Roseibium sp. Sym1: one gene and its partners. The protein of the gene in region 2 interacts with the protein of the main gene of each other region in a pairwise test. Links are inferred from orthologs where the notes say so. Each region holds a gene or a part of one and is shown on either strand. Other genes may lie near its edges. The genes, in order: O6760_RS19260, groL, grpE and O6760_RS17965.

Region 1 (4,762 bases), 4.0 Mb from region 2 along the record:
TGCGCGTTCCTTGAGCCAGTCGCCCGACCAGATCTTGGACCCGCGCAGGACCGCGTCCGGATTGACCACGTTGACGCGGATGCCGTCCGGAGCGCCTTCCAGCGCGAGGCAACGGGCGAGATGCAGCTCGGAGGCCTTGGCGGTGCAATAGGCGCTGGCACCGGGCGAGGCGGCAAGGCCGTTCTTGGAACCGATGAAGATGATCGAACCGCCGACACCCTGGGTCTTCATGACCTGGAAGGCGGAACGCGAGACCAGGAAGTAACCTGTCGACAGGATCGACATGTTGCGGTTCCACAGGTCTAGCGTCGTCTCCTCGATGGGCGCGGACGAGGCAATGCCGGCGTTCGACACCAGGATGTCGACGCCGCCGAATTCCAGCGCCGCGCGGGCGAAGCTGTCGGCGACAGCTTCCTCGCTGGTGACATCCATGGTGACGGCGCGGACAACGTCCTTCGAATAGCGTCCGGAAAGATTGTCGGCGGCCGCGCCAAGGGCATCGGCATCGATGTCCGCAAGGACCACGCAGGCGCCTTCGCGCAGGAACCGTTCCGCCGTGGCCGAGCCGATGCCGCCGGCGCCGCCGGTCACGAGGGCGATCTTGCCGGCAAGGCTCTTCGGCTTGGGCATGCGCTGGAGTTTCGCTTCTTCCAGCAGCCAGTATTCGATGTCGAAGGCTTCCTGCTCAGGCAGGCCGCAATAGGTGGAGACGCTGGAGGCGCCGCGCATGACGTTGATGGCGTTGGTATAGAATTCGCCCGAGATGCGCGCGGTCGCCTTGTCCTTGGCGAAGGTGATCATGCCGACGCCGGGGACCAGATAGACAACCGCGTTGGGATCGCGCAGAGCCGGGCTGTCGTCATGCTTGCAGCGGCCGTAATAGGCGGCGTAATCGTCCCGGTAAGCCTCGACGGCGGCGCCGAGGCCGGACAGGGTCTCGTCGACATCCGGTGTGTTCGGGTCGAAGTCGACCACCAGCGGGCGGATCTTGGTCCTGAGGAAGTGGTCCGGACAGCTTGTGCCGAGGGCGGCGAGCGCCTCCATGTCCTTCGAGCAGACGAATTCCAGCACCGCGTCGCTGTCGTCGAAATGACCGACCATGTGCTGCTTGCCGGACACCATGCCGCGGATGGCCGGCATGAGTTTCGCGGCAACGGCTCGGCGCTCCGCCGGGGCAAGTGCCCGGTGTTTCGAGCCGCCGAAGGCCTCCTTGCCGGCGGTCTTCTGCTCGAACCAGGCAATGGCCTTGTTGATGATTTCCAGCGTGGTTTCGTAGCAGGTCTTCGCATCGTCGGCCCAGGTGAAGAGGCCGTGGCTTTCCAGAACGACGCCGCGCGAATCCGGGTTCTCGAGGCAGAATTTTTCCAGCCACAGGCCGAGTTCGTAGCCGGGGCGCTTCCAGGGCAGCCAGCCGATGTCGCTGCCGAAGATCTCCTGGGTGATCGCCTTGCTGTCGCTGGCAGCCGCAATCGCGATGATCGCGTCCGGATGCATGTGGTCGACATGTTTCTTCGGCACATAGGCATGAAGGGGCGTGTCGATGGAGGCGGCGCGCGGATTGAGGTTGAAGGTGCAATGGGGCAGGTAGCCGACCATCTCGTCTTCGAACTCGACGCCGCGATAGATGCCTTTCAGGGCACGGAGCTTGTCCATGTAGAGCGTCGCGAAGCCGTCCATCTTGATGGTGCCGACATCGCCGCCCGAGCCCTTGACCCAGAGCACTTCCGCCATCTCGCCAGTCAGCGGGTCCTTTTCCATCGCCTTGGCCGAGGTGTTGCCGCCGCCATAGTTGGTGATGCGCTTGTCGGATCCGAGGAGATTGGAACGGTAGAGCAGAAGCTCCGCCTCGTTCATGCCGGAGGCCTTCTGGTCATCCCACAGATCGGCCAGCCGGGACCCGGCAGCGGAATTCAACATCTTTTCCTCCCATGAAAGCCTGACAGCTTGTGTCTCGTTGACTAGAAACTCGCCTGATTGGATCGGTATGTCAATCAAAAACGATCAGAAACAATCATATTGCACTGCAAAATGATCAATTTTGACATTTTATGATTGACAGTGACCGGTATCAGTGGAAATGTTCGATCAATGGGAGGACCAGATGCACGAGAAAGAACGCCACAGGATCATATTGTCCGCAGTCCAGGATCGTCCGGTCGTGACGGTGCAGGAACTGGTGGCGTTGACGGATTCCTCCGAGGCAACCATCCGCAGGGATATTGCCCAGCTGCATGTTCAGAAGAAGCTGCGCCGTGTCAGGGGCGGGGCGGAGTCGATACATCCGCCGCAATTCGTCGGCCTGGCCGGCCGGCCGTTCAGCGTCAACGAAACGATCAACATCGCGCAGAAACGCGCAATCGCTCAAAAGGCGGTGGATCTGTGCGAGGACGGCGACGCAATCATCGTCAATGGCGGAACGACCACGTTCCAGATGGTGCATCCGCTGGCGACCAAGCGCTGCCAAGTGTTCACCAACTCGTTTCCGATTGCCGAGCATCTCCTGAAGAATTCCAAGAACACCATCATGCTGTCGGGCGGGGTGATCTACCGCGAACAGAACATCATCCTCAGTCCCTTCGACAATGACGTGACCCGGAACTTCTACGCCAAGCGCATGTTCATGGGCGCCCAGGGCCTGGGGCCGCTGGGCCTGATGGAAGCGGATCCGCTGCTGATCCAGGCGGAGCAGAAGCTGATCGGCCAGGCGGACGAGCTGGTGGTCCTGGTGGACAGTTCGAAATTCAGTGCACGGTCCAGCCTGATCCTGTGCGCGCTCGACCGGATATCGACCGTCATCACCGATGACGGCATCACGGACAGCGCGGCCAAGATGCTGGAGCAGGCCGACATCAATCTGATCGTGGCGCCGGTGAGCGCCGCACAGAGCAAGGCGACCTCGAACGGGTAGCCGACATTCTGCCGGGTCCTGAGGAGGGGCGGCAGACTGGTGCATCCCGCGTTCGACGAACGCGGACAAGATGCTCCAGCACTTAAGAGCGATCAACTTCCTGCATTCCAAGGAATGCAGGTTGATCTTTGGGAGGAAGCAATGAAACTCTGGAAATCACTTCTGGCCGCAACTGCCGTTGCCGCCGTCACAATCGCCGGGCCGGCCCAGGCCGAGGACAAGCGCATCGCCCTCGTGGTCAAGGCGCTTGGCATCGGCTTCTTTGAAGCTGCCGCGAAAGGCGCGGAAGAGGCCGCCAAGGAACTCGGCGATGTCGAGATCATCTATACCGGCCCGACCGACACCACGGCCGAAGGCCAGATCGAGGTCATCAATGCGCTGATCGCCCAGAAGGTCGACGCCATCGCGATCTCCGCCAACGACCAGGATGCCCTGGTGCCGGCCCTGAAGAAGGCCATGGACCGCGGCATCACCGTCATCTCCTGGGATTCGGGTGTCGCGCCGGAGGGCCGTCAGCTGCATCTGAACCCGTCGTCCAATCCGCTGATCGGCAACATGATCATCAAGCTGGCCGCCGATCACCTGCCCGACGGCGGTGACGTCGCCGTTCTTTCCGCCTCCGCGACCGCCACGAACCAGAACATCTGGATCGAGGAAATGAACAAGGTCAAGGACAACTACCCGGGCATCAACGTGGTCGCGACCGTCTATGGTGACGACCTTGCCGACAAGTCCTACCGCGAAGCCCAGGGCCTGATGCAGACCTATCCGGACCTGAAGGCCATCATCGCGCCGACCTCCGTCGGCATCGTTGCCGCTGCCCAGGCTGTTTCCGATGCGGAGAAAGCCGGCCAGATCAACGTGACCGGTCTTGGCCTGCCGTCCGAAATGGCCGGTCATATCGAATCCGGCGCGTCCAAGTCCTTCGCGATCTGGAACCCGATCGATCTCGGCTACTCCGCCACCATGCTGGCCTACAACCTGGCCACCGGAAAGGCCGAGGCAGCGCCGGGCGCGGAAATCGAAATGGGCCGCATGGGCACGCTGACGCTCAACGACAGCAACGAAGGCGCGATGGCGGATCCGTTCGTCTATGACAGCTCGAACATCGACGACTTCAAGGACATCTTCTAAGCTGGTCGTCACGACCTGACGGAAAACTGTCCGGGACCCGGTGCCTAGGCTCCGGGTCCTCACCTCAAGACTTCTAACACCAGGCTCCGGGATATGGTCATGCTTGCGAACACGCAGGGCAGTGCGGACGTGCATCCGCAATCGGGCGACGCCGTCAGCCCCGTTCTGTCCCTGAAGGGAGTCTCCAAGTCCTTCCCGGGCGTCAAGGCGCTCTCGGAAGTCTCGCTGGAACTCCATCCCGGCGAGGTCACCGCGCTGGTGGGGGAAAACGGTGCCGGTAAATCGACCATCGTCAAGGTTCTGACCGGTATCTACCAGCCGGACGAGGGCGAGATCCGGATCGGCGGTGCGCCCGTCACCTTCCCGACCGCGCAGGATGCGGGCCGGGCAGGGGTCACGGCCATTCACCAGGAAACGGTCCTGTTCGACGATCTTTCGGTGGCCGAAAACATCTTTATCGGCCACGCACCGAAGACGAAATTCGGACTGATCGATCGCAAGGCCATGGTGGACAGGGCGCGGGCGCTGTTGGACCGGATCGGCGCGAAGATCGATCCTGCCGTAACCCTCAAGGATCTCGGCATCGCCAACAAGCACCTGGTGGCCATCGCCCGGGCGCTGTCCATCGATGCCAGCATCGTCATCATGGACGAGCCGACAGCATCGCTGTCGCACAAGGAAATCGAGGAAACCTACGAGCTGGTCGAGCGGCTGAAGGCC
Region 2 (4,816 bases):
TATTAAAACGGGGGCTGTCGAGAGGTGGGAGTAAAATATGAGAAAAAAATTCAGGAATTATTCGGTTTTAAAATCAGGGGTGGTTCTTGAGCGGATGGAATCAATTCAGGGTTTGGATTCCGCGAGTCAATCTTCCGGCTTCATCCAGACATTTTTGCGGAGGTTTTTTTGAAACTGTCGGATTCCGGTGATGTCAAACGTCGTAACAGCATGACATAGACCGCGACGAAGCGCGCGGAGCAGAGTGAAAAGGGGCTATCGAATGATCAGGATCGGGATTTCAACCTTGGCTTATTGTGCAATCGTGTTTCCGTTGGCACTGATCTGGCACGTCGGGCTGTTCAAGGAACGATACCAGGCTTTCGGGTATTTTGACGGGGAGCCGAATGTGAGCCTGGGGCTGGTGACAATCGTCATCCAGGGCGTGGTGCTTGCGCTTCTGTACCCGGTGATCAATATCGGGAGCAGTGGGTTGGCGAAGGCCGCACAGTTTTGCGCTCTCACGGGCGTTTTTTTATGGACGACGCACGTCCTTGCCTTTGTGGCGAAGCAGCAGGTTCCGGATCCGTTGCCCTTCGTTCTCATGGAAACCGGTTATCTTGCCTTGCAATTCGGGCTTTTCGCCGGAGCGCTTGCCCTGATCTATCGAAACACCTGAGGTGCGTTCGAAAGCATCCGTGCCGCTTCCCGTGCCGGTCGGCGCCGCTGGAGCGATTTCCCGACGGGCCGGGGTCACTCATTCAAGTTGCCCGGGCGCCGGCTGTGCGGTGTTTGCTATCGCATCTTTCCGCTGCCTTGATGAACCCTTTGGGCCGCGAGAAGTTCACTGGTGCACACGGCTTTGATCGCGGGGAAATGTCTCGGAAAATGGCGTAAGCTAATCTTAAGTTGCAGTCCTTATAAGTCTTGACGCTTGATTGTGGTGAGGGCGTCATGAGGCAACAGAATTCCTTCGGCAAGCGCGGGCAGTCCGGGGGACGGCCCGACATGCAGCCGGCAGGCCGGGAAAAGCCGTTTCACCAGGAGGTGGACGATGTCGAGGATCCGGTGGTGACGAGGTTCGTTGCCAACCAACCCTGGCCGGCCTTCGCCGCTGCCGCCATCACCCTGATGCTCACAGGCGGGTTTCTCTTCACCGGTGTCGGCAAGGGCATGCCTTCCCTCGCATTCATACCCGTCATGCTGATCGTCGGCTATGTCCTGTATCTGCAGTTCCGGGGGCTGCAGGCAAACATGGGGGACAGGGAAGAGCGCATCAAGCGCGCGATCGGCGCCAGGTATCCCCTGGTTCCTATCCTGGGCATGATTGCAGGTCTCGTCTATTTCATGGTGACAGAACAACAGAGCCTGAGCGACATCGTCGCCTATGACTGGGCGGATATCTTCGGCCTGCGCACGGATATCGAAGCGCAAGAGCCGCTCTCCGCCACGCTCTTCGACACCATGGCGAGCTTCGGCGGCGCGGGGCTGTTCCTGGCCTTCCTCTGGTATCGCGCCTCAAGGCACTTCAGCGACAAGACCTAGTTGTGGAATCCAAGGCGGGCATTTTCAAAAGCGCCCGGCTTCTTGGAAACCAACGCCGCCCCCCCCCCCCCCCCCGTGCCACAAGGCGGCACAAAAAGGAGTGATGGGCGGCGCAGGATGCAAAAAGGGCGGCCCGAGGACCGCCCTTTCCGTCAAGCTTTTTGAGCGTGGGCTTCTTAGAAGCCCATGCCGCCCATACCGCCCATGTCGCCACCCGGCATGGCCGGACCGGAGTCCTTCTTCGGCAGTTCGGCAACCATGGCTTCGGTGGTGATCAGCAGGCCGGCGACAGAAGCCGCGTCCTGCAGAGCCGTGCGCACAACCTTGGTCGGGTCGATGATGCCGGCTTCGATCATGTTGACGAATTCTTCGCTCTGAGCGTTGAAGCCGAAGGTGTCGTCGTTGCTTTCCTGGATCTTGCCGACCACGATGGAGCCTTCGACACCGGCGTTTTCTGCGATCTGACGGATCGGAGCTTCCAGAGCGCGCAGGACGATCTTGATGCCGGCTGCGATGTCGGCGTTATCGGAAGCAAGCGCTTCGACAGCCTTCTTCGCACGCAGCAGAGCCGTGCCGCCACCCGGGACGATGCCTTCTTCGACGGCAGCGCGGGTTGCGTTCAGGGCGTCGTCGACGCGGTCTTTCTTCTCTTTCACTTCGATTTCGGTCGCACCGCCAACGCGGATCACGGCAACGCCGCCTGCGAGTTTTGCAAGACGCTCCTGGAGCTTCTCACGGTCGTAATCGGAAGTGGTTTCCTCGATCTGGGCCTTGATCTGGCCGACGCGACCGTCGATGTCTTCCTTGGAACCGGCACCGTCAACGATGGTGGTGGTTTCCTTGGTGATGGACACCTTCTCGGCGGTGCCGAGCATGTCGAGCGTCACGTTTTCCAGCTTGATGCCGAGATCTTCGGAGATCACGGTGCCGCCGGTCAGGATCGCGATGTCTTCCAGCATGGCCTTGCGGCGGTCGCCGAAGCCCGGAGCCTTGACGGCAGCAATCTTCAGGCCGCCACGCAGCTTGTTGACCACGAGGGTGGCCAGGGCTTCGCCTTCAACGTCTTCTGCAATGATCAGCAGCGGACGGGAGGACTGAACGACGGATTCCAGGATCGGCAGCATGGCCTGCAGGTTGGAGAGTTTCTTCTCGTGCAGCAGGATGTACGGCTTTTCCAGGTCAGCCAGCATCTTGTCGGCGTTGGTGACGAAGTAAGGCGACAGGTAGCCGCGGTCGAACTGCATGCCTTCGACGACTTCCAGCTCGGTCTCGAGGGACTTGGCTTCCTCGACGGTGATCACGCCTTCGTTGCCGACTTTCTGCATGGCTTCGGCAATGTCCTTGCCGACCTGCTCGTCGCCATTGGCGGAGATCGTGCCGACCTGGGCAACCTCGGCAGAGGTGGTGATCGGCTTGGAAGCAGCTTCCAGGGCCTTCACGGCCGCAGCCGCAGCAAGATCAACGCCGCGCTTCAGGTCCATCGGGTTCATGCCGGCGGCAACAGCCTTGGCGCCTTCCTTGACGATGGACTGGGCCAGGACGGTTGCGGTGGTGGTGCCGTCGCCAGCGATGTCGTTGGTCTTGGAAGCCACTTCGCGCACCATCTGTGCGCCCATGTTTTCGAACTTGTCTTCGAGTTCGATTTCCTTGGCAACGGAAACACCGTCCTTGGTGATACGCGGTGCGCCGAATGCCTTGTCGAGGACAACGTTACGGCCTTTCGGGCCGAGGGTCACTTTGACGGCATTTGCCAGGGTGTCCACGCCACGCAGCATGCGCTCGCGGGCGTCGGAGGAGAATTTTACTTCTTTAGCAGACATGTGGTCGTCTCACTTGTTCTGGAACTTGGTTGAGATCAAAAGCGGTTCGCTGCGTTAAGCGATCACGCCCATGATGTCGGATTCCTTCATGATCAGGAGGTCTTCACCGTCGATCTTGACTTCGGTGCCGGACCACTTGCCGAACAGGACGCGATCGCCTGCCTTGACATCGAGAGCTACGATCTCGCCATTGTCTTTGCGGGCGCCGGTGCCGACAGCGATGATCTCGCCTTCCTGCGGCTTTTCCTTAGCGGTGTCCGGAATGATGATGCCGCCTGCGGTCTTCTCTTCAGAGTCTACGCGGCGAACAACGACACGGTCGTGCAGTGGACGAAATGCCATAAGACTGTTTCCTCTCATGAGCGCGCCCCACGCAATTGGCAGCGCGCGAGACATGATTTCTAGGTTGACTAGGCACGGAGAGGTATTGCCTCCCGTGGCATGTTAGCACTCCCTACAGGCGAGTGCTAACAGCGCCATGGATTTATGAAGCTGAGCCCGTCTTGTCAATGCTCTGTGACGAGAATTTAATCAGATTCCGCGCGCTGTGCCGGAGAGGAACGGCCTTTGACGGGCAGGCAAGCCGCGGTCCCGCCCTCAACCGTCGGGGGTCAATTGGTTCCCATCACCGAAAAAGGCAAGGTGACGGTCGACTGGCTGCCGCCGATTTCGTCCTGGAAACGGGTTTCCAACTGATAGTCGCCGGCCGGAAGACCGCTGAACTGGAAGGTCAGTGCGGCGGACAATTCCCGCTTTTTGGTCCTGCCTTCGCCGGCGAACGTCGCGAAATTGTCCTGCTCCGCCAGCACCTGACCGGACAGGTTGAGCAGACGGAAGCTCGCGGTCAGTTCATAGGCAAAGCTGCCGTCACCCTCGCGGAACCCGTAGCCGACAGGTTCGGCATAGACGGTCAGGGCTTCCTCGTCGGTGAAAACGGTGTTGGTCCGGGGTGTATATTGTCCGTAGCCCGTGGCGCCACCGTCGGTGAAGGTCACCTTGGTGAAGGCGAGGCCGGAGGCGTTCCAGGCCTGGTCGTAGGCGGCAAGGGCGTCCCGGAATGCGTCCGAAGGCTGGACTGTGTCCGATTGGGCAGCAGCGCCCGCCACACCCATGAGCAGTCCGCCTGCAATCACAACCGCAGAAACAATCTGCCCGCGAGCACGTCTTCCAGCCACCATTATCATTTTCCCCGCACGCCTTTAAATCTTTTCGTTTTCAGCGATTTTTTGCCGATATAGACCGACTTGCCCGATTACACAAGACAGGGCGTGCAACGCGGTAAACACCGGAGCGAACGAGAAACGGTAATTTGCACGTGAAAAGATACAACCCGATGAGGGATCGCGTGCCCAGGCCGCCCTTCCGGAATGCGGCGGTCCTCCCCGGTGCGTCAAAGACTGCGGGAGGACCAGGACTGGCGCTTGCGGTAGATGGTCGACGGACTGATCTCCAGTGCGGCGGCCGCCATGGCG
Region 3 (4,753 bases), 750 kb from region 2 along the record:
CCGCCTGAACTTGTGAAACCGGGCAGGACCCAGCAAGGAGGCTGAGAACGTGTCAGATCTTTCGATCGCGCTGCATTGGCAGCGCACCGAGGCCAATCTAAAGGCCGGCGAATACTCCAATGCACATCTGGTGCAGTACAATGCCGGTCATGAAGTCCAGGTGGACGCCGCCCCCGATTGGGGCGGCGATCCCGAGCACACCAATCCCGAACAGGCGCTCGCAGCAGCCCTGTCCAGTTGCCACATGATGACGTTTCTGGCCCTGTCGGCAAAGGCGGGCTGGCCGGTCGCGAGCTATCACGACCGCGCGGTTGCCCATCTCGGCAAGAACGAAAAGGGGCAGATGTCCGTGACGCGGATCGACCTGAATCCCGTTGTGCACTTCGACACCGGCTTTGCAGTCGACACCGAGAAGCTGGACCAGATGCAGGAGCGCGCGCATCGCTACTGCTTCATCGCCAACACGCTTGCCGACAGTGTCGAGATCAACGTTCTTTGACCGTTGGGCCCGGAAGGCTCAACAACGAATAAAATGATAAAAGCCGGTTCTCTCGAACCGGCTTTTTGCTTGCCAAAAGCAGCGAGCGTTTCCGGCTCAGCCCGCTTCCGCGGCCGGGGTCATCCACCCCTGAACGGCGCCGCCGACATCCTTCAGGATCGCAATCCGGCCGATGCCCGGCACGTCAAAGGGCGGGCGGATCACCTCGCCGCCATGGGCCTTGGCCAGATCAAGGCGCTCGTCGACATTGTCGACGGCGATATAGGATATCCAGTGCTCGGGAACGCCTTCGAATTGCGGGCCGGCCATGGGGAAGAGGCCTCCCACCGGCTTGTCGCCCAGATTGGCCACCACATAGGTGCCCTCTTCCATCGGCATTTCGGTAAAGGACCAGCCAAGCGTCTTGCCGTAGAAGTCACGCGCCTTCTGCGTGTCCCGGGTCATCAATTCGTTCCAGTAGAAAATCCCGTGTTCGGCCATTTCCATCTCCCTGCCGATTTTTTTTCGAGCAACAGTATCTTAGCGCCGCCCGCGGGACAGACCTGTGACAAATATCAAGGGTTCAGTCCGGTTCAGGATTTGCGGCCCCGATAGCCCGGCAGCGTCCAGCCGCGCTGGATCGCCCCGCCGCGCAGCACCAGCGCCACGCCACCGGCCGCGACCATGCACAGGATCTGCGGCAGCCCAAGCTGTACCAGCAGCACGTAGCTGCCCGCGCCGGCAAAGGCCGCGCTGACATAGATCTCGGATTTGACAATGGAGGTCGGTTCACCGGCGATCGTATCCCTAAGGACTCCGCCGAAAGTCGCCGTCGATACGCCCATCAGGACCGCAACCAGGATGGTGTCGCCGACCGTCAAGGCCTTGGCCGCGCCCATGACCGAATAGGCGGCAATGCCGATTGCATCAGCCCAGCGGAGCGGTTTGCTCAAGGTCTCGATCCAGTCGGCAAAGAACCAGACCAGGACGCTGACGACCAGACAGACCTGAAGGTAGGCCTCGTTGGCGACCCAGAACACCGGCACGCCGAGCAGCAGATCCCGGAGCGTTCCGCCGCCAATGCCTGTCAGGGTGGCAAAAAACAGAAAGGCGATGATATCCAGCTGCTTGCGCGAGGCCACGATGCCGCCGGTTACTGCAAAGATGGCCACGCCAAGATAGTCCAGCATCTGCAGCAGCATGGTGCCCCCGTTTTTTTCCGCCCTTTAGCCGGAATAACCTGCCTCACCGATTGTCATCCCGGTTTGACGCGTCAGCGTCAAGACCGGGACGACAAATCGAGATGGCTTTGGCGTCCAACGGTTGTCGGGTCAGTACAAATAAAAAGGCCACCCCCGCATCTGACGAGAGTGGCTTTTTCAAAATATGTGGCTGGTCAGCCGTCAGGCGCTTTTGTCGACCGTCTGGCCGGCGTCGCCTGCCGGAGCCGCCTGGGCGACGTCCTTCGGGCCGCCCTTGGAAACGCCGACCATGGCCGGACGCAGCACGCGCTCGCCGATCACGTAACCGGCCTGCACCACCTGGACCACCGTGTTGTTCGGCACCTCGGTGTTGGGAACCTCGAACATGGCCTGGTGGAAATTCGGGTCGAACTTATGGCCCTCAGGGTCCAGTTTCTTGACGCCGTTCTTTTCCAGCTGGTTGAGGAGATCGCGCTCGATCATCTCAACGCCCTCGATCAGGGAGGCAACACCGGCGTCGGCGTTCTTGCGGTCGTCTTCCGGCAGGGCTTCCAGTGCCCGGCGCAGGTTGTCCGACACCGTCAGCATGTCGCGCGCAAAGCTGGACACCGCGTACTGGCGGGCGTCCTTGATTTCCTTCTCGGTGCGGCGGCGTAGGTTTTCCATCTCCGCCATGGTGCGCAGGGCGCGATCCTTCAGATCGGCATTCTCGGCCTGCAGCGCCTCAACCGGATCGACGGCAGCTTCGCCAGCATCGCCCTGGCCGTCAGCCGCTTCGGTTTCCGGCGTCACATCCGCCGGCTGTTCTTCCGGGGTTTTGTTGTCGTCACTCATGAATGTTCCGTTTGGCTCAATCTCTTTGCGGCTGCTTTATACCAATTGCAGGCCTTTTCAAAGCGGATCGGCGGACAGGCTTTCGCTTATCCGCCGGACGCGCTCATATGGTCTGCCACCGGTCGGCCGCAGGCAGACATGCGATCAGAGGGCGCTCTTGATCCAGTCGGACAGCTTGCCTTTCGGTGCGGCACCGATCTGGGTGGCCATCGGCTCGCCGTCCTTGAACAGGATCAGCATCGGGATCGACCGGACGCCGTATTTCATGGCCATGTCCTGATTCTCGTCGATGTTGAGCTTGGTGATTTTCACCTGGCTGCCCATCTCCTCGGAGATTTCTTCAAGCGCCGGCGCAATCATCTTACAGGGACCGCACCATTCGGCCCAGAAGTCGACGACGACCGGGCTGTCGGATTTCAGGACTTCCGCTTCAAAGGAAGCGTCGGTGACTTGCGTGGTTGCCATAACAGGATCTCGTAGTTTTTGTGTGCGCGCCTACCCGATGCAAGCGCGTCAGTTGGCACGAACGTAGGAAGCGAGAGGCGCCCCGTCAAGCGGCTGTGCCGTCAGGCCGCAACCCTGCGAAGGTCTCGTCGAGCAGTTCCGCCGGGATTTCCATCAGCGAAGGTCCCGCGGTCCACAGAAGGGCCGCGCAAATCTCCCTGCCCGGGTAAATCCGCTTCAGCATTTCCCTGTAGACACAAAGCTGCGCGCGGTATTCCAGCGGCACGCCCTCGACCTCGGCCGGCGGTTGAAGATTGGTCTTGTAGTCCACGATCACAACCCGGTCATCCTCCACAAGAAGACGGTCGACCTGACCGGAAATCTCCACCTCGGTGCCGTCATTTGCCCGAATCGTCCCGACCAGCGGCACTTCGGCACGGGCCCTTGCGGAAAACAGGGCGGCGAAGTCGGGCCTTTCCAGAATCGCGGTTACCTCGTCCAGAAGCCGCGAACGGCGGTCTTGAAATTCAGGCTTCAGCGCCTGGACAAGAAAGGCTTCGGAAGCAGTCCTCCTGTCCGCTGCAGGCCGGTCCGGCAGGAGCTCAAGCAGGCGGTGGACCAGCCGTCCGCGTTCGAGCGGCCAGGAAGCCGCGTCCCTGCCGGCCTGCAGGCGCGACACGGCCGGAACAGGTTCGATCCCGTCTTTTTCCTCCATGGCCTCGAAGGCCCTTGATGGCTGCAATCGCTTTTTCTTCGGCAGCGAACGCACGGGTTCCGTCAGCCATGCCGGCAGCGGCCCGGCGCTGTCCGGCACGACCGGCGCCGCATGACCACCTTCCGCCGCCCCGCTGTCAGCATGTTCGGGATCCTTGTGCCAGCGCCAGGCGGTGACCTCGCCATCCGGTCCGGTGAGTTCGCGCGCTTCCGGTTTCAGCGCGCGGGAAACCATCGAGTACCAGCAGTCTTCATGGGCGCCGCGCTTCGGCTCCCAGCCGCAGACCACAAGGCGATCCTCGGCGCGCGTCAGCGCCACGTAGAGCAGCCGCCTGTACTCCTCCTGCTGGGTGGTGCGCAGCCCGTCGACCGCGTCGTCATGCCAGGGCAAGCGGTCGGTCTTGGGCGGCAGCCAGACCAGCGCGGGCGGCAGCAGATCGTTGTCAAGGCGCTGGCGCGGCAGAAACGCCGGATCGTGGATGGCACTCACCGGCGGCGCGCCCGGGTCGACCAGGATCACGATCCGCGCTTCCAGCCCCTTCGAGCCGTGCACAGTCATGATCCGGACCATGCCCTTGGTGTTGGTCAGTTCGCGCTTGATCTCGGTGGGCGCCGCCGCCATCCAGGCGAGGAACCCTTCCAGGCCCGGCGTGCCCGCCTGCTCATAGGCGATCGTCAGCGCAAGAAATTCGTCGAGCACGTCGTCGACCTCGACCCCGAGCCTTGCCCGGAAGGCCCGGCGGCCGCCATCTGCACCAAGCAGCCTGGCATAGAATTCATAAGGCGGCACGAAGTCGGCGCGGGAACGCCAGTCTTCCAGTGTCGATCTGACACCGCGCCACAGGCCGGATGTCTCGGAGCGCCTGACCAGCATCTGCCAGAGCGTGCCCGGCCGGATCTTGTCCGGTGTCTCGCGCGCAATGTCGAAGAGGTCGTCATCGTTCAGGCCGAAGAGCGGGCTCTTCAGGACGCAGGCGAGCGACAGGTCGTCTTCGGGCAGCAGCAGGAACCGGCCGAGCGCCGCCAGGTCCTTGACGGCAACATGGTCGGTCAGCACCAGCCGGTCGCTGCCGGCGGCCGG
Region 4 (4,830 bases), 3.7 Mb from region 2 along the record:
CGGTTGACCTGTCCCAGTGCCGACGTGAAATCGGCCGACCCCTGGGTGGCGAACTTGGAAAGGCCCCCGGCAATGGAATCCGCCCGGCTTTCGAAGGCCACCGCGATCTTGCGGATAGCCTGGGCGGCGAGCGTCGCTTCCTTGATCAGGCCCTCGCCGTCGCCGTCCACCATGGTGGAGACTTTCTCCACCAGGCTTTCCACACGCACGGACGTGGAATTCAGCGTCGCGGTCATCTGCTTGGCATCGGTAATGATCTGGTCGACATCCGGGGTGCGCTGCTGCAGGTTGGCCGTCATCTCCTGGACATTGTCCGCCGCCTTGCGGGCGCTCTCCAGGATCGCCGGGATGCCGTCTTCCGGATTGGCGAGGCCCGAAGCCGCCGTCTCGACCGAGCCGACGATGTTGGCAACCTTTTCCGGGTCGACCGCCTGCATCAGCTCGTTGGCGGTTTCAAGCGTGGTCGCGAAGCGCTCCGCGGCGGCCTGCACATCGGTGATCAATGCCGCGATCCGGTCGTCCTGCCCGCGAACCGTCGCCGAGACCGCCTCGAAATTCTGCACGGTCGACTTGGTGGAGGCGATGATCTCGTTGATCTGGCCCTGTTGCTGGTTGAAGTTGTCGACGATACTGGAAACGTTGTCGACGGTCTTGCCGATGGTCTCCGGGTCGACACTCGCCAGGATTTCGTCGACGCGCACCAACGAGGCATTCATGCCCTCGGTAAAGGTGCTGACGGAAGCAACCACCTGCTCCACTTGCAGCGGATCGATGGCGGCGGCGATTTCCACGCCCCGGCTCATGATCGTGTCGACCTTGGCAACCACGTCACGGCTGCCTTCCAGGATCTCGACGACGGTTCCTTCGCGCTGCTGAATCACTTCGACGATCTGGTTGACACTCTCCATGGTCTGGCTGGTGGAGCTGATCAGCGTGTCGATGTCGCCTGTCCGCTTTTCAAGAACCTCGCCAAGCGCGGCGGCCCCCGCCATGACCTTCTCGATGTCTTCCGGCTTCACCGCTTCGACAATCTTGTGCACGTTGTCGAGGCCTTCGTTGAGGTTCTTGGTGAAGGTTTCCAGTTCCTTGGCGGCGCTCTGCGCATCGGCCATCAACAGGTCGATGTCCTTGCTGGCCTTGCCGAGACTTTCGGAGAACTGGCTGAAATCGTCGACGATTGCGGTCACCTTGTCGGACGGCACCGCAGCCATCAGCCGTTCTCCCTGGTCGACAAGCTTCTCCAGCCGGCCGGACAGACTGGAGAACGCGTCCGATGCCTTGCCGATGCTGGCCATGAAGTCCTTCACACCATCGGAATTGGCGGCCAGCGCATCGGAAAAGGTTTCCGCGTTGTCGATGATCTTGGTGATCGCCGGACTGTTGTCCTTGAGGAGGTCATCGACCGTCTTCATGGTCGAATCGGCGCGTTTCAGGACATCCCGCGCGCCATCGACAATATCGTCGAAAAAGGAACGCTCCGCCTCGATGACCGGTATCTTGCCGTCGTCATGCCCCAGCAGCAGCGGAGAATCGGAGGTGCCGCCCGTCAGGTCCACATAGGCAACGCCCGTCAAGCCGGTAAAGTTCAGGGTTGCCTTGGTGTCCTCGCGCAGCGGGGTGGAAGGCTTGATGCCCACCGTGGCGACCACCTTGGTCGGGTCATCGGGGGCGAAATCGAGTGACTTGACGTCACCGACCTTGATTCCGTTGAACAGTACCTGCCCACCGACCGGCAAGCCGGTCACGGGCCCGGGATAGAGGATCTTCAATTCCACGTTCTGGCGCGATTCCGCGGTCACCGCGAGCCAATATACAAATCCGAACGCGCCGACCAGGATGGCCACCATGAAAGCGCCGATCAGAATGTAGTTCGCCCGGGTTTCCATTCAGTCCAACCTATGCTCGACGCAACGCCCGCTCTCCGCGGAAGTATGACTTGATCCAGGGATCGTCGTTTTTCATCATGTCGTCCAGTGTTCCAATCGCCAGAACATGCTTTTTCCCAAGAACAGCTATGCGATCGCAAATGGAATGCAGGCTGTCGAGGTCATGTGTGACCATATAAACGGTCAATCCGAGAGTCGAACTCAGGTTTGCAATCAGCGAATCAAATGCAGCCGCCCCGATCGGATCGAGACCGGATGTCGGCTCATCCAGAAACACCAAATCCGGATCGAGCGCAAGGGCGCGGGCCAAACTGGCCCGCTTGACCATGCCACCGGAAAGCTCCGAGGGCAGCTTGTCCGCGGCATCCTGGGGCAGACCCACCAGCTCCAGTTTCAGGCTTGCCAGTTCATCCATCAATTGCGGTGACAGCTTCAGGTGCTCGCGCATCGGCACCTGGATGTTCTGCTTGACCGTCAGGGACGAGAACAAGGCGCCCTGCTGGAAGAGGACCCCCCAGCGGCGCTCGATCGCCTTGCGTTCCTTCTGGTTCGCCGTGGACATGTCGTGCCCGAAGACGGAGATGAAGCCGGCGCGCTTGGGCGTCAGGCCGAGAATGGCGCGCATCAGCACGGATTTGCCGGTGCCGGACCCGCCAACGAACCCCAGCACCTCGCCGCGGCGCACGTCGAGGTCCAGATCCTGCAGAATGATCTTCGAACCGAAACCGACCGTGACATTTCGCACGGAAAGCACATGTCCCGCATCATCACCGGTCGCCAGGGGCGCGGCGTCGGGTTGTGTCGCGGAGCTTTCTGTCATCGGATGGCTCAAACTCCAATCGCAGCGAAGAACATGGCAAAAAAGCCGTCAACGACAATCACCAGGAAGATCGCCTTGACCACGGACATGGTCGTGTGCCGGCCGAGCGACTCCGAGGAGCCCTCAACTTTCAGGCCCTCGACACAGGCGATCAGGCCCACGATGAGCGCCATGAACGGCGCTTTTACCAGCCCGACCACCAATGTCTCGATCGTGATCGCGGCCTGCAACTGGGTGAGAAAGGCCGCCGGGGGAATATCCAGGTAGGCCCAGGTAACCAGGCCGGATCCGAACAGCGCCGCAATGTCGGAAATGAAGGTCAGGATCGGCAGCGCGATCATCAGCGCCAGGATCCGCGGCAGCACCAGCACTTCCGTCACGCTCAGGCCGATCACGTGCAAGGCGTCGACTTCCTCCTGCATGCGCATGGACCCCAGTTCCGCCGTGAATGCCGACCCCGACCGGCCCGCGACCATGATGGCCGTCAGGATGACGCCGATTTCGCGCAGGACAAGGATGCCTGCGAGATCGACCACGAAGATGTCAGCGCCGAACTGCCTGAGATAGAAGCCGCCCTGCTGGGAGATGATCGCGCCGATCAGGAAGCTCATCAGGGCGACGATCGGCACCGCGCCGATGCAGCTGCGATCGAACTGCACCGCGATGGAAATGCTGCGCAGGCGCTTTGGCTGCAACAGCACCGTCGACAGGACAAGTCCCAGAGAGCCCAGGATGTGCAGCATCGCGGTGGCGTCCTTGCCGGCATCCACCACTTGCCGGCCGGTCGCTTCCAGAAAGCCCGCAATGGAAAAACCGGAATGCTCCGGCTTCCAGCTGGGCGGGTGATGGTTCTCGATCTCGTCGAAAAGGGACTGGCGCACCGGCGTGACACCGGCCAGACCGACCTTGCGGCCTTCGAATTCCAGGCGTCCCCGCGTCCGGTGAATAAGCCAGGCGCCGCTGGTGTCCAGATGCTCAATTTTCGAGATATCGATGCAGGTCAGGCGTTCCGGGGCAACCTCCAGGCCGGACAGGTCCTTTTCGGCCTCGCCGATGGTGCTCACTGTCCAGTCACCGGCAAGGGACAGGAACTGCCTGTCAGGACCGTCTGCTTCCAGACCAATCGACGGTGCCGTGTTTTTCTCCAAGAATGCCATTCCGGCTGGCTGCCCTCTTGCCGCTGGTTCCTCATCCCCCGTATACCTGATGGAGAAGGTCAATACCAACCGTGATTAAGCATGATTCTGGTTCGAAACCGGAAGCTACCTGAAAGATTTACCATGGAAATTGCCCACCCCTACCTGTTGTTTCTCGGTGATGTTCCCGATGCCCTGGCGGCCAAGACCGCCATCGGCATTGTCGACTGGCGCAAGGACTGGTGCCTGGGCCAGGTCCGCCTGGACGGCTGCGCCGCCGATACCGGACTGGAAGACCTGTCGATCGCCGAAGGTGCCGCCGCCGGCGCGAAGACCTTTATCATCGGTGCGGTCAATGCCGGCGGACGCCTTCCCGAGCACTGGGTCGACTCGGTCGTCGAGGCTCTCAATGCGGGCATGGATGTCGCCTCCGGCCTGCATGTCCGCCTGGCCAGCATTCCCGCCATCAGGGACGCGGCGGAGAGCAACGGCCGCCAGCTGCATGATGTGCGCCACAACAATGAGACCTTTGCCACCGGAAAGGGCACGAAACGGCCGGGCAAGCGCATTCTGGCCGTTGGGACCGATTGTTCCGTCGGCAAGAAATACACCGCGCTTGCCATGGACAAGGCCATGAACGAACGCGGCTACAAGAGCTCCTTCTGCGCAACCGGCCAGACCGGCGTGTTCATTTCCGGGCGCGGTGTCGCGCTGGATGCGGTGGTCGCCGATTTCATCTCCGGCGCAGCGGAGTGGCTGTCTCCGGCAACGGAGGACGATCACTGGCAGATCGTCGAGGGTCAGGGCTCCCTGTTCCACCCGTCCTTTGCCGGTGTCACCCTGGGTCTCCTGCACGGCTCGCAGCCGGATGGCTTCATCGTTTGCCACGAGCCGACCCGCACGAAAATGCGCGGTGTGGAAACGCCCCTGCCGACGATCCAGCAGGTGATCGACATGACCATCCAGTGCGGCAAGCTCACCAATCCGG

What was found.
Region 1: the proteins of groL (region 2) and O6760_RS19260 interact in binary tests that used the Escherichia coli proteins (3 or more experiments, as listed by UniProt). The link is inferred for Roseibium sp. Sym1 from one-to-one orthologs.
Region 3: the proteins of groL (region 2) and grpE interact in binary tests that used the Escherichia coli proteins (3 or more experiments, as listed by UniProt). The link is inferred for Roseibium sp. Sym1 from one-to-one orthologs.
Region 4: the proteins of groL (region 2) and O6760_RS17965 interact in binary tests that used the Escherichia coli proteins (3 or more experiments, as listed by UniProt). The link is inferred for Roseibium sp. Sym1 from one-to-one orthologs.

What each region holds. Positions count from the first base shown.
Region 1 is NZ_CP114786.1:4,238,071-4,242,832, forward strand. Bases 1,207-4,004 are described here. They hold O6760_RS19260 (DeoR/GlpR family DNA-binding transcription regulator), read left to right. Parts: upstream 1,207-2,101; coding sequence 2,102-2,908; downstream 2,909-4,004. Other genes in these bases: O6760_RS19255 (bifunctional rhamnulose-1-phosphate aldolase/short-chain dehydrogenase), read right to left, coding at 1,207-1,917; rhaS (rhamnose ABC transporter substrate-binding protein), read left to right, coding at 3,050-4,004. Also shown: more of O6760_RS19255, read right to left, coding at 1-1,206; more of rhaS, read left to right, coding at 4,005-4,042; O6760_RS19270 (sugar ABC transporter ATP-binding protein), read left to right, coding at 4,136-4,762. UniProt on the Escherichia coli protein: Represses ulaG and the ulaABCDEF operon. Two ulaR binding sites have been identified in each promoter.
Region 2 is NZ_CP114786.1:218,638-223,453, reverse strand. The notes cover bases 1,023-3,874. They hold groL (chaperonin GroEL), read right to left. Parts: upstream 3,345-3,874; coding sequence 1,701-3,344; downstream 1,023-1,700. Other genes in these bases: groES (co-chaperone GroES), read right to left, coding at 3,399-3,686; O6760_RS01010 (hypothetical protein), read left to right, coding at 1,023-1,524. Outside these bases: O6760_RS01015 (hypothetical protein), read left to right, coding at 263-658; more of O6760_RS01010, read left to right, coding at 934-1,022; O6760_RS00995 (hypothetical protein), read right to left, coding at 3,956-4,456; O6760_RS00990 (sigma-54 dependent transcriptional regulator), read right to left, coding at 4,735-4,816.
Region 3 is NZ_CP114786.1:971,999-976,751, forward strand. What follows is about bases 699-3,487. They hold grpE (nucleotide exchange factor GrpE), read right to left. Parts: upstream 2,515-3,487; coding sequence 1,882-2,514; downstream 699-1,881. Other genes in these bases: O6760_RS04415 (VOC family protein), read right to left, coding at 699-979; O6760_RS04420 (trimeric intracellular cation channel family protein), read right to left, coding at 1,072-1,680; trxA (thioredoxin), read right to left, coding at 2,659-2,979; addA (double-strand break repair helicase AddA), read right to left, coding at 3,065-3,487. In the rest of the region: O6760_RS04405 (glycine cleavage T C-terminal barrel domain-containing protein), read left to right, coding at 1-8; O6760_RS04410 (OsmC family protein), read left to right, coding at 50-499; more of O6760_RS04415, read right to left, coding at 596-698; more of addA, read right to left, coding at 3,488-4,753. UniProt on the Escherichia coli protein: Participates actively in the response to hyperosmotic and heat shock by preventing the aggregation of stress-denatured proteins, in association with DnaK and GrpE. It is the nucleotide exchange factor for DnaK and may function as a thermosensor.
Region 4 is NZ_CP114786.1:3,950,486-3,955,315, reverse strand. What follows is about bases 802-3,667. They hold O6760_RS17965 (ABC transporter ATP-binding protein), read right to left. Parts: upstream 2,707-3,667; coding sequence 1,897-2,706; downstream 802-1,896. Other genes in these bases: O6760_RS17960 (ABC transporter permease), read right to left, coding at 2,715-3,667; O6760_RS17970 (MlaD family protein), read right to left, coding at 802-1,886. In the rest of the region: more of O6760_RS17970, read right to left, coding at 1-801; more of O6760_RS17960, read right to left, coding at 3,668-3,863; N-acetyltransferase DgcN, read left to right, coding at 3,987-4,830. UniProt on the Escherichia coli protein: Part of the ABC transporter complex MlaFEDB, which is involved in a phospholipid transport pathway that maintains lipid asymmetry in the outer membrane by retrograde trafficking of phospholipids from the outer membrane to the inner membrane.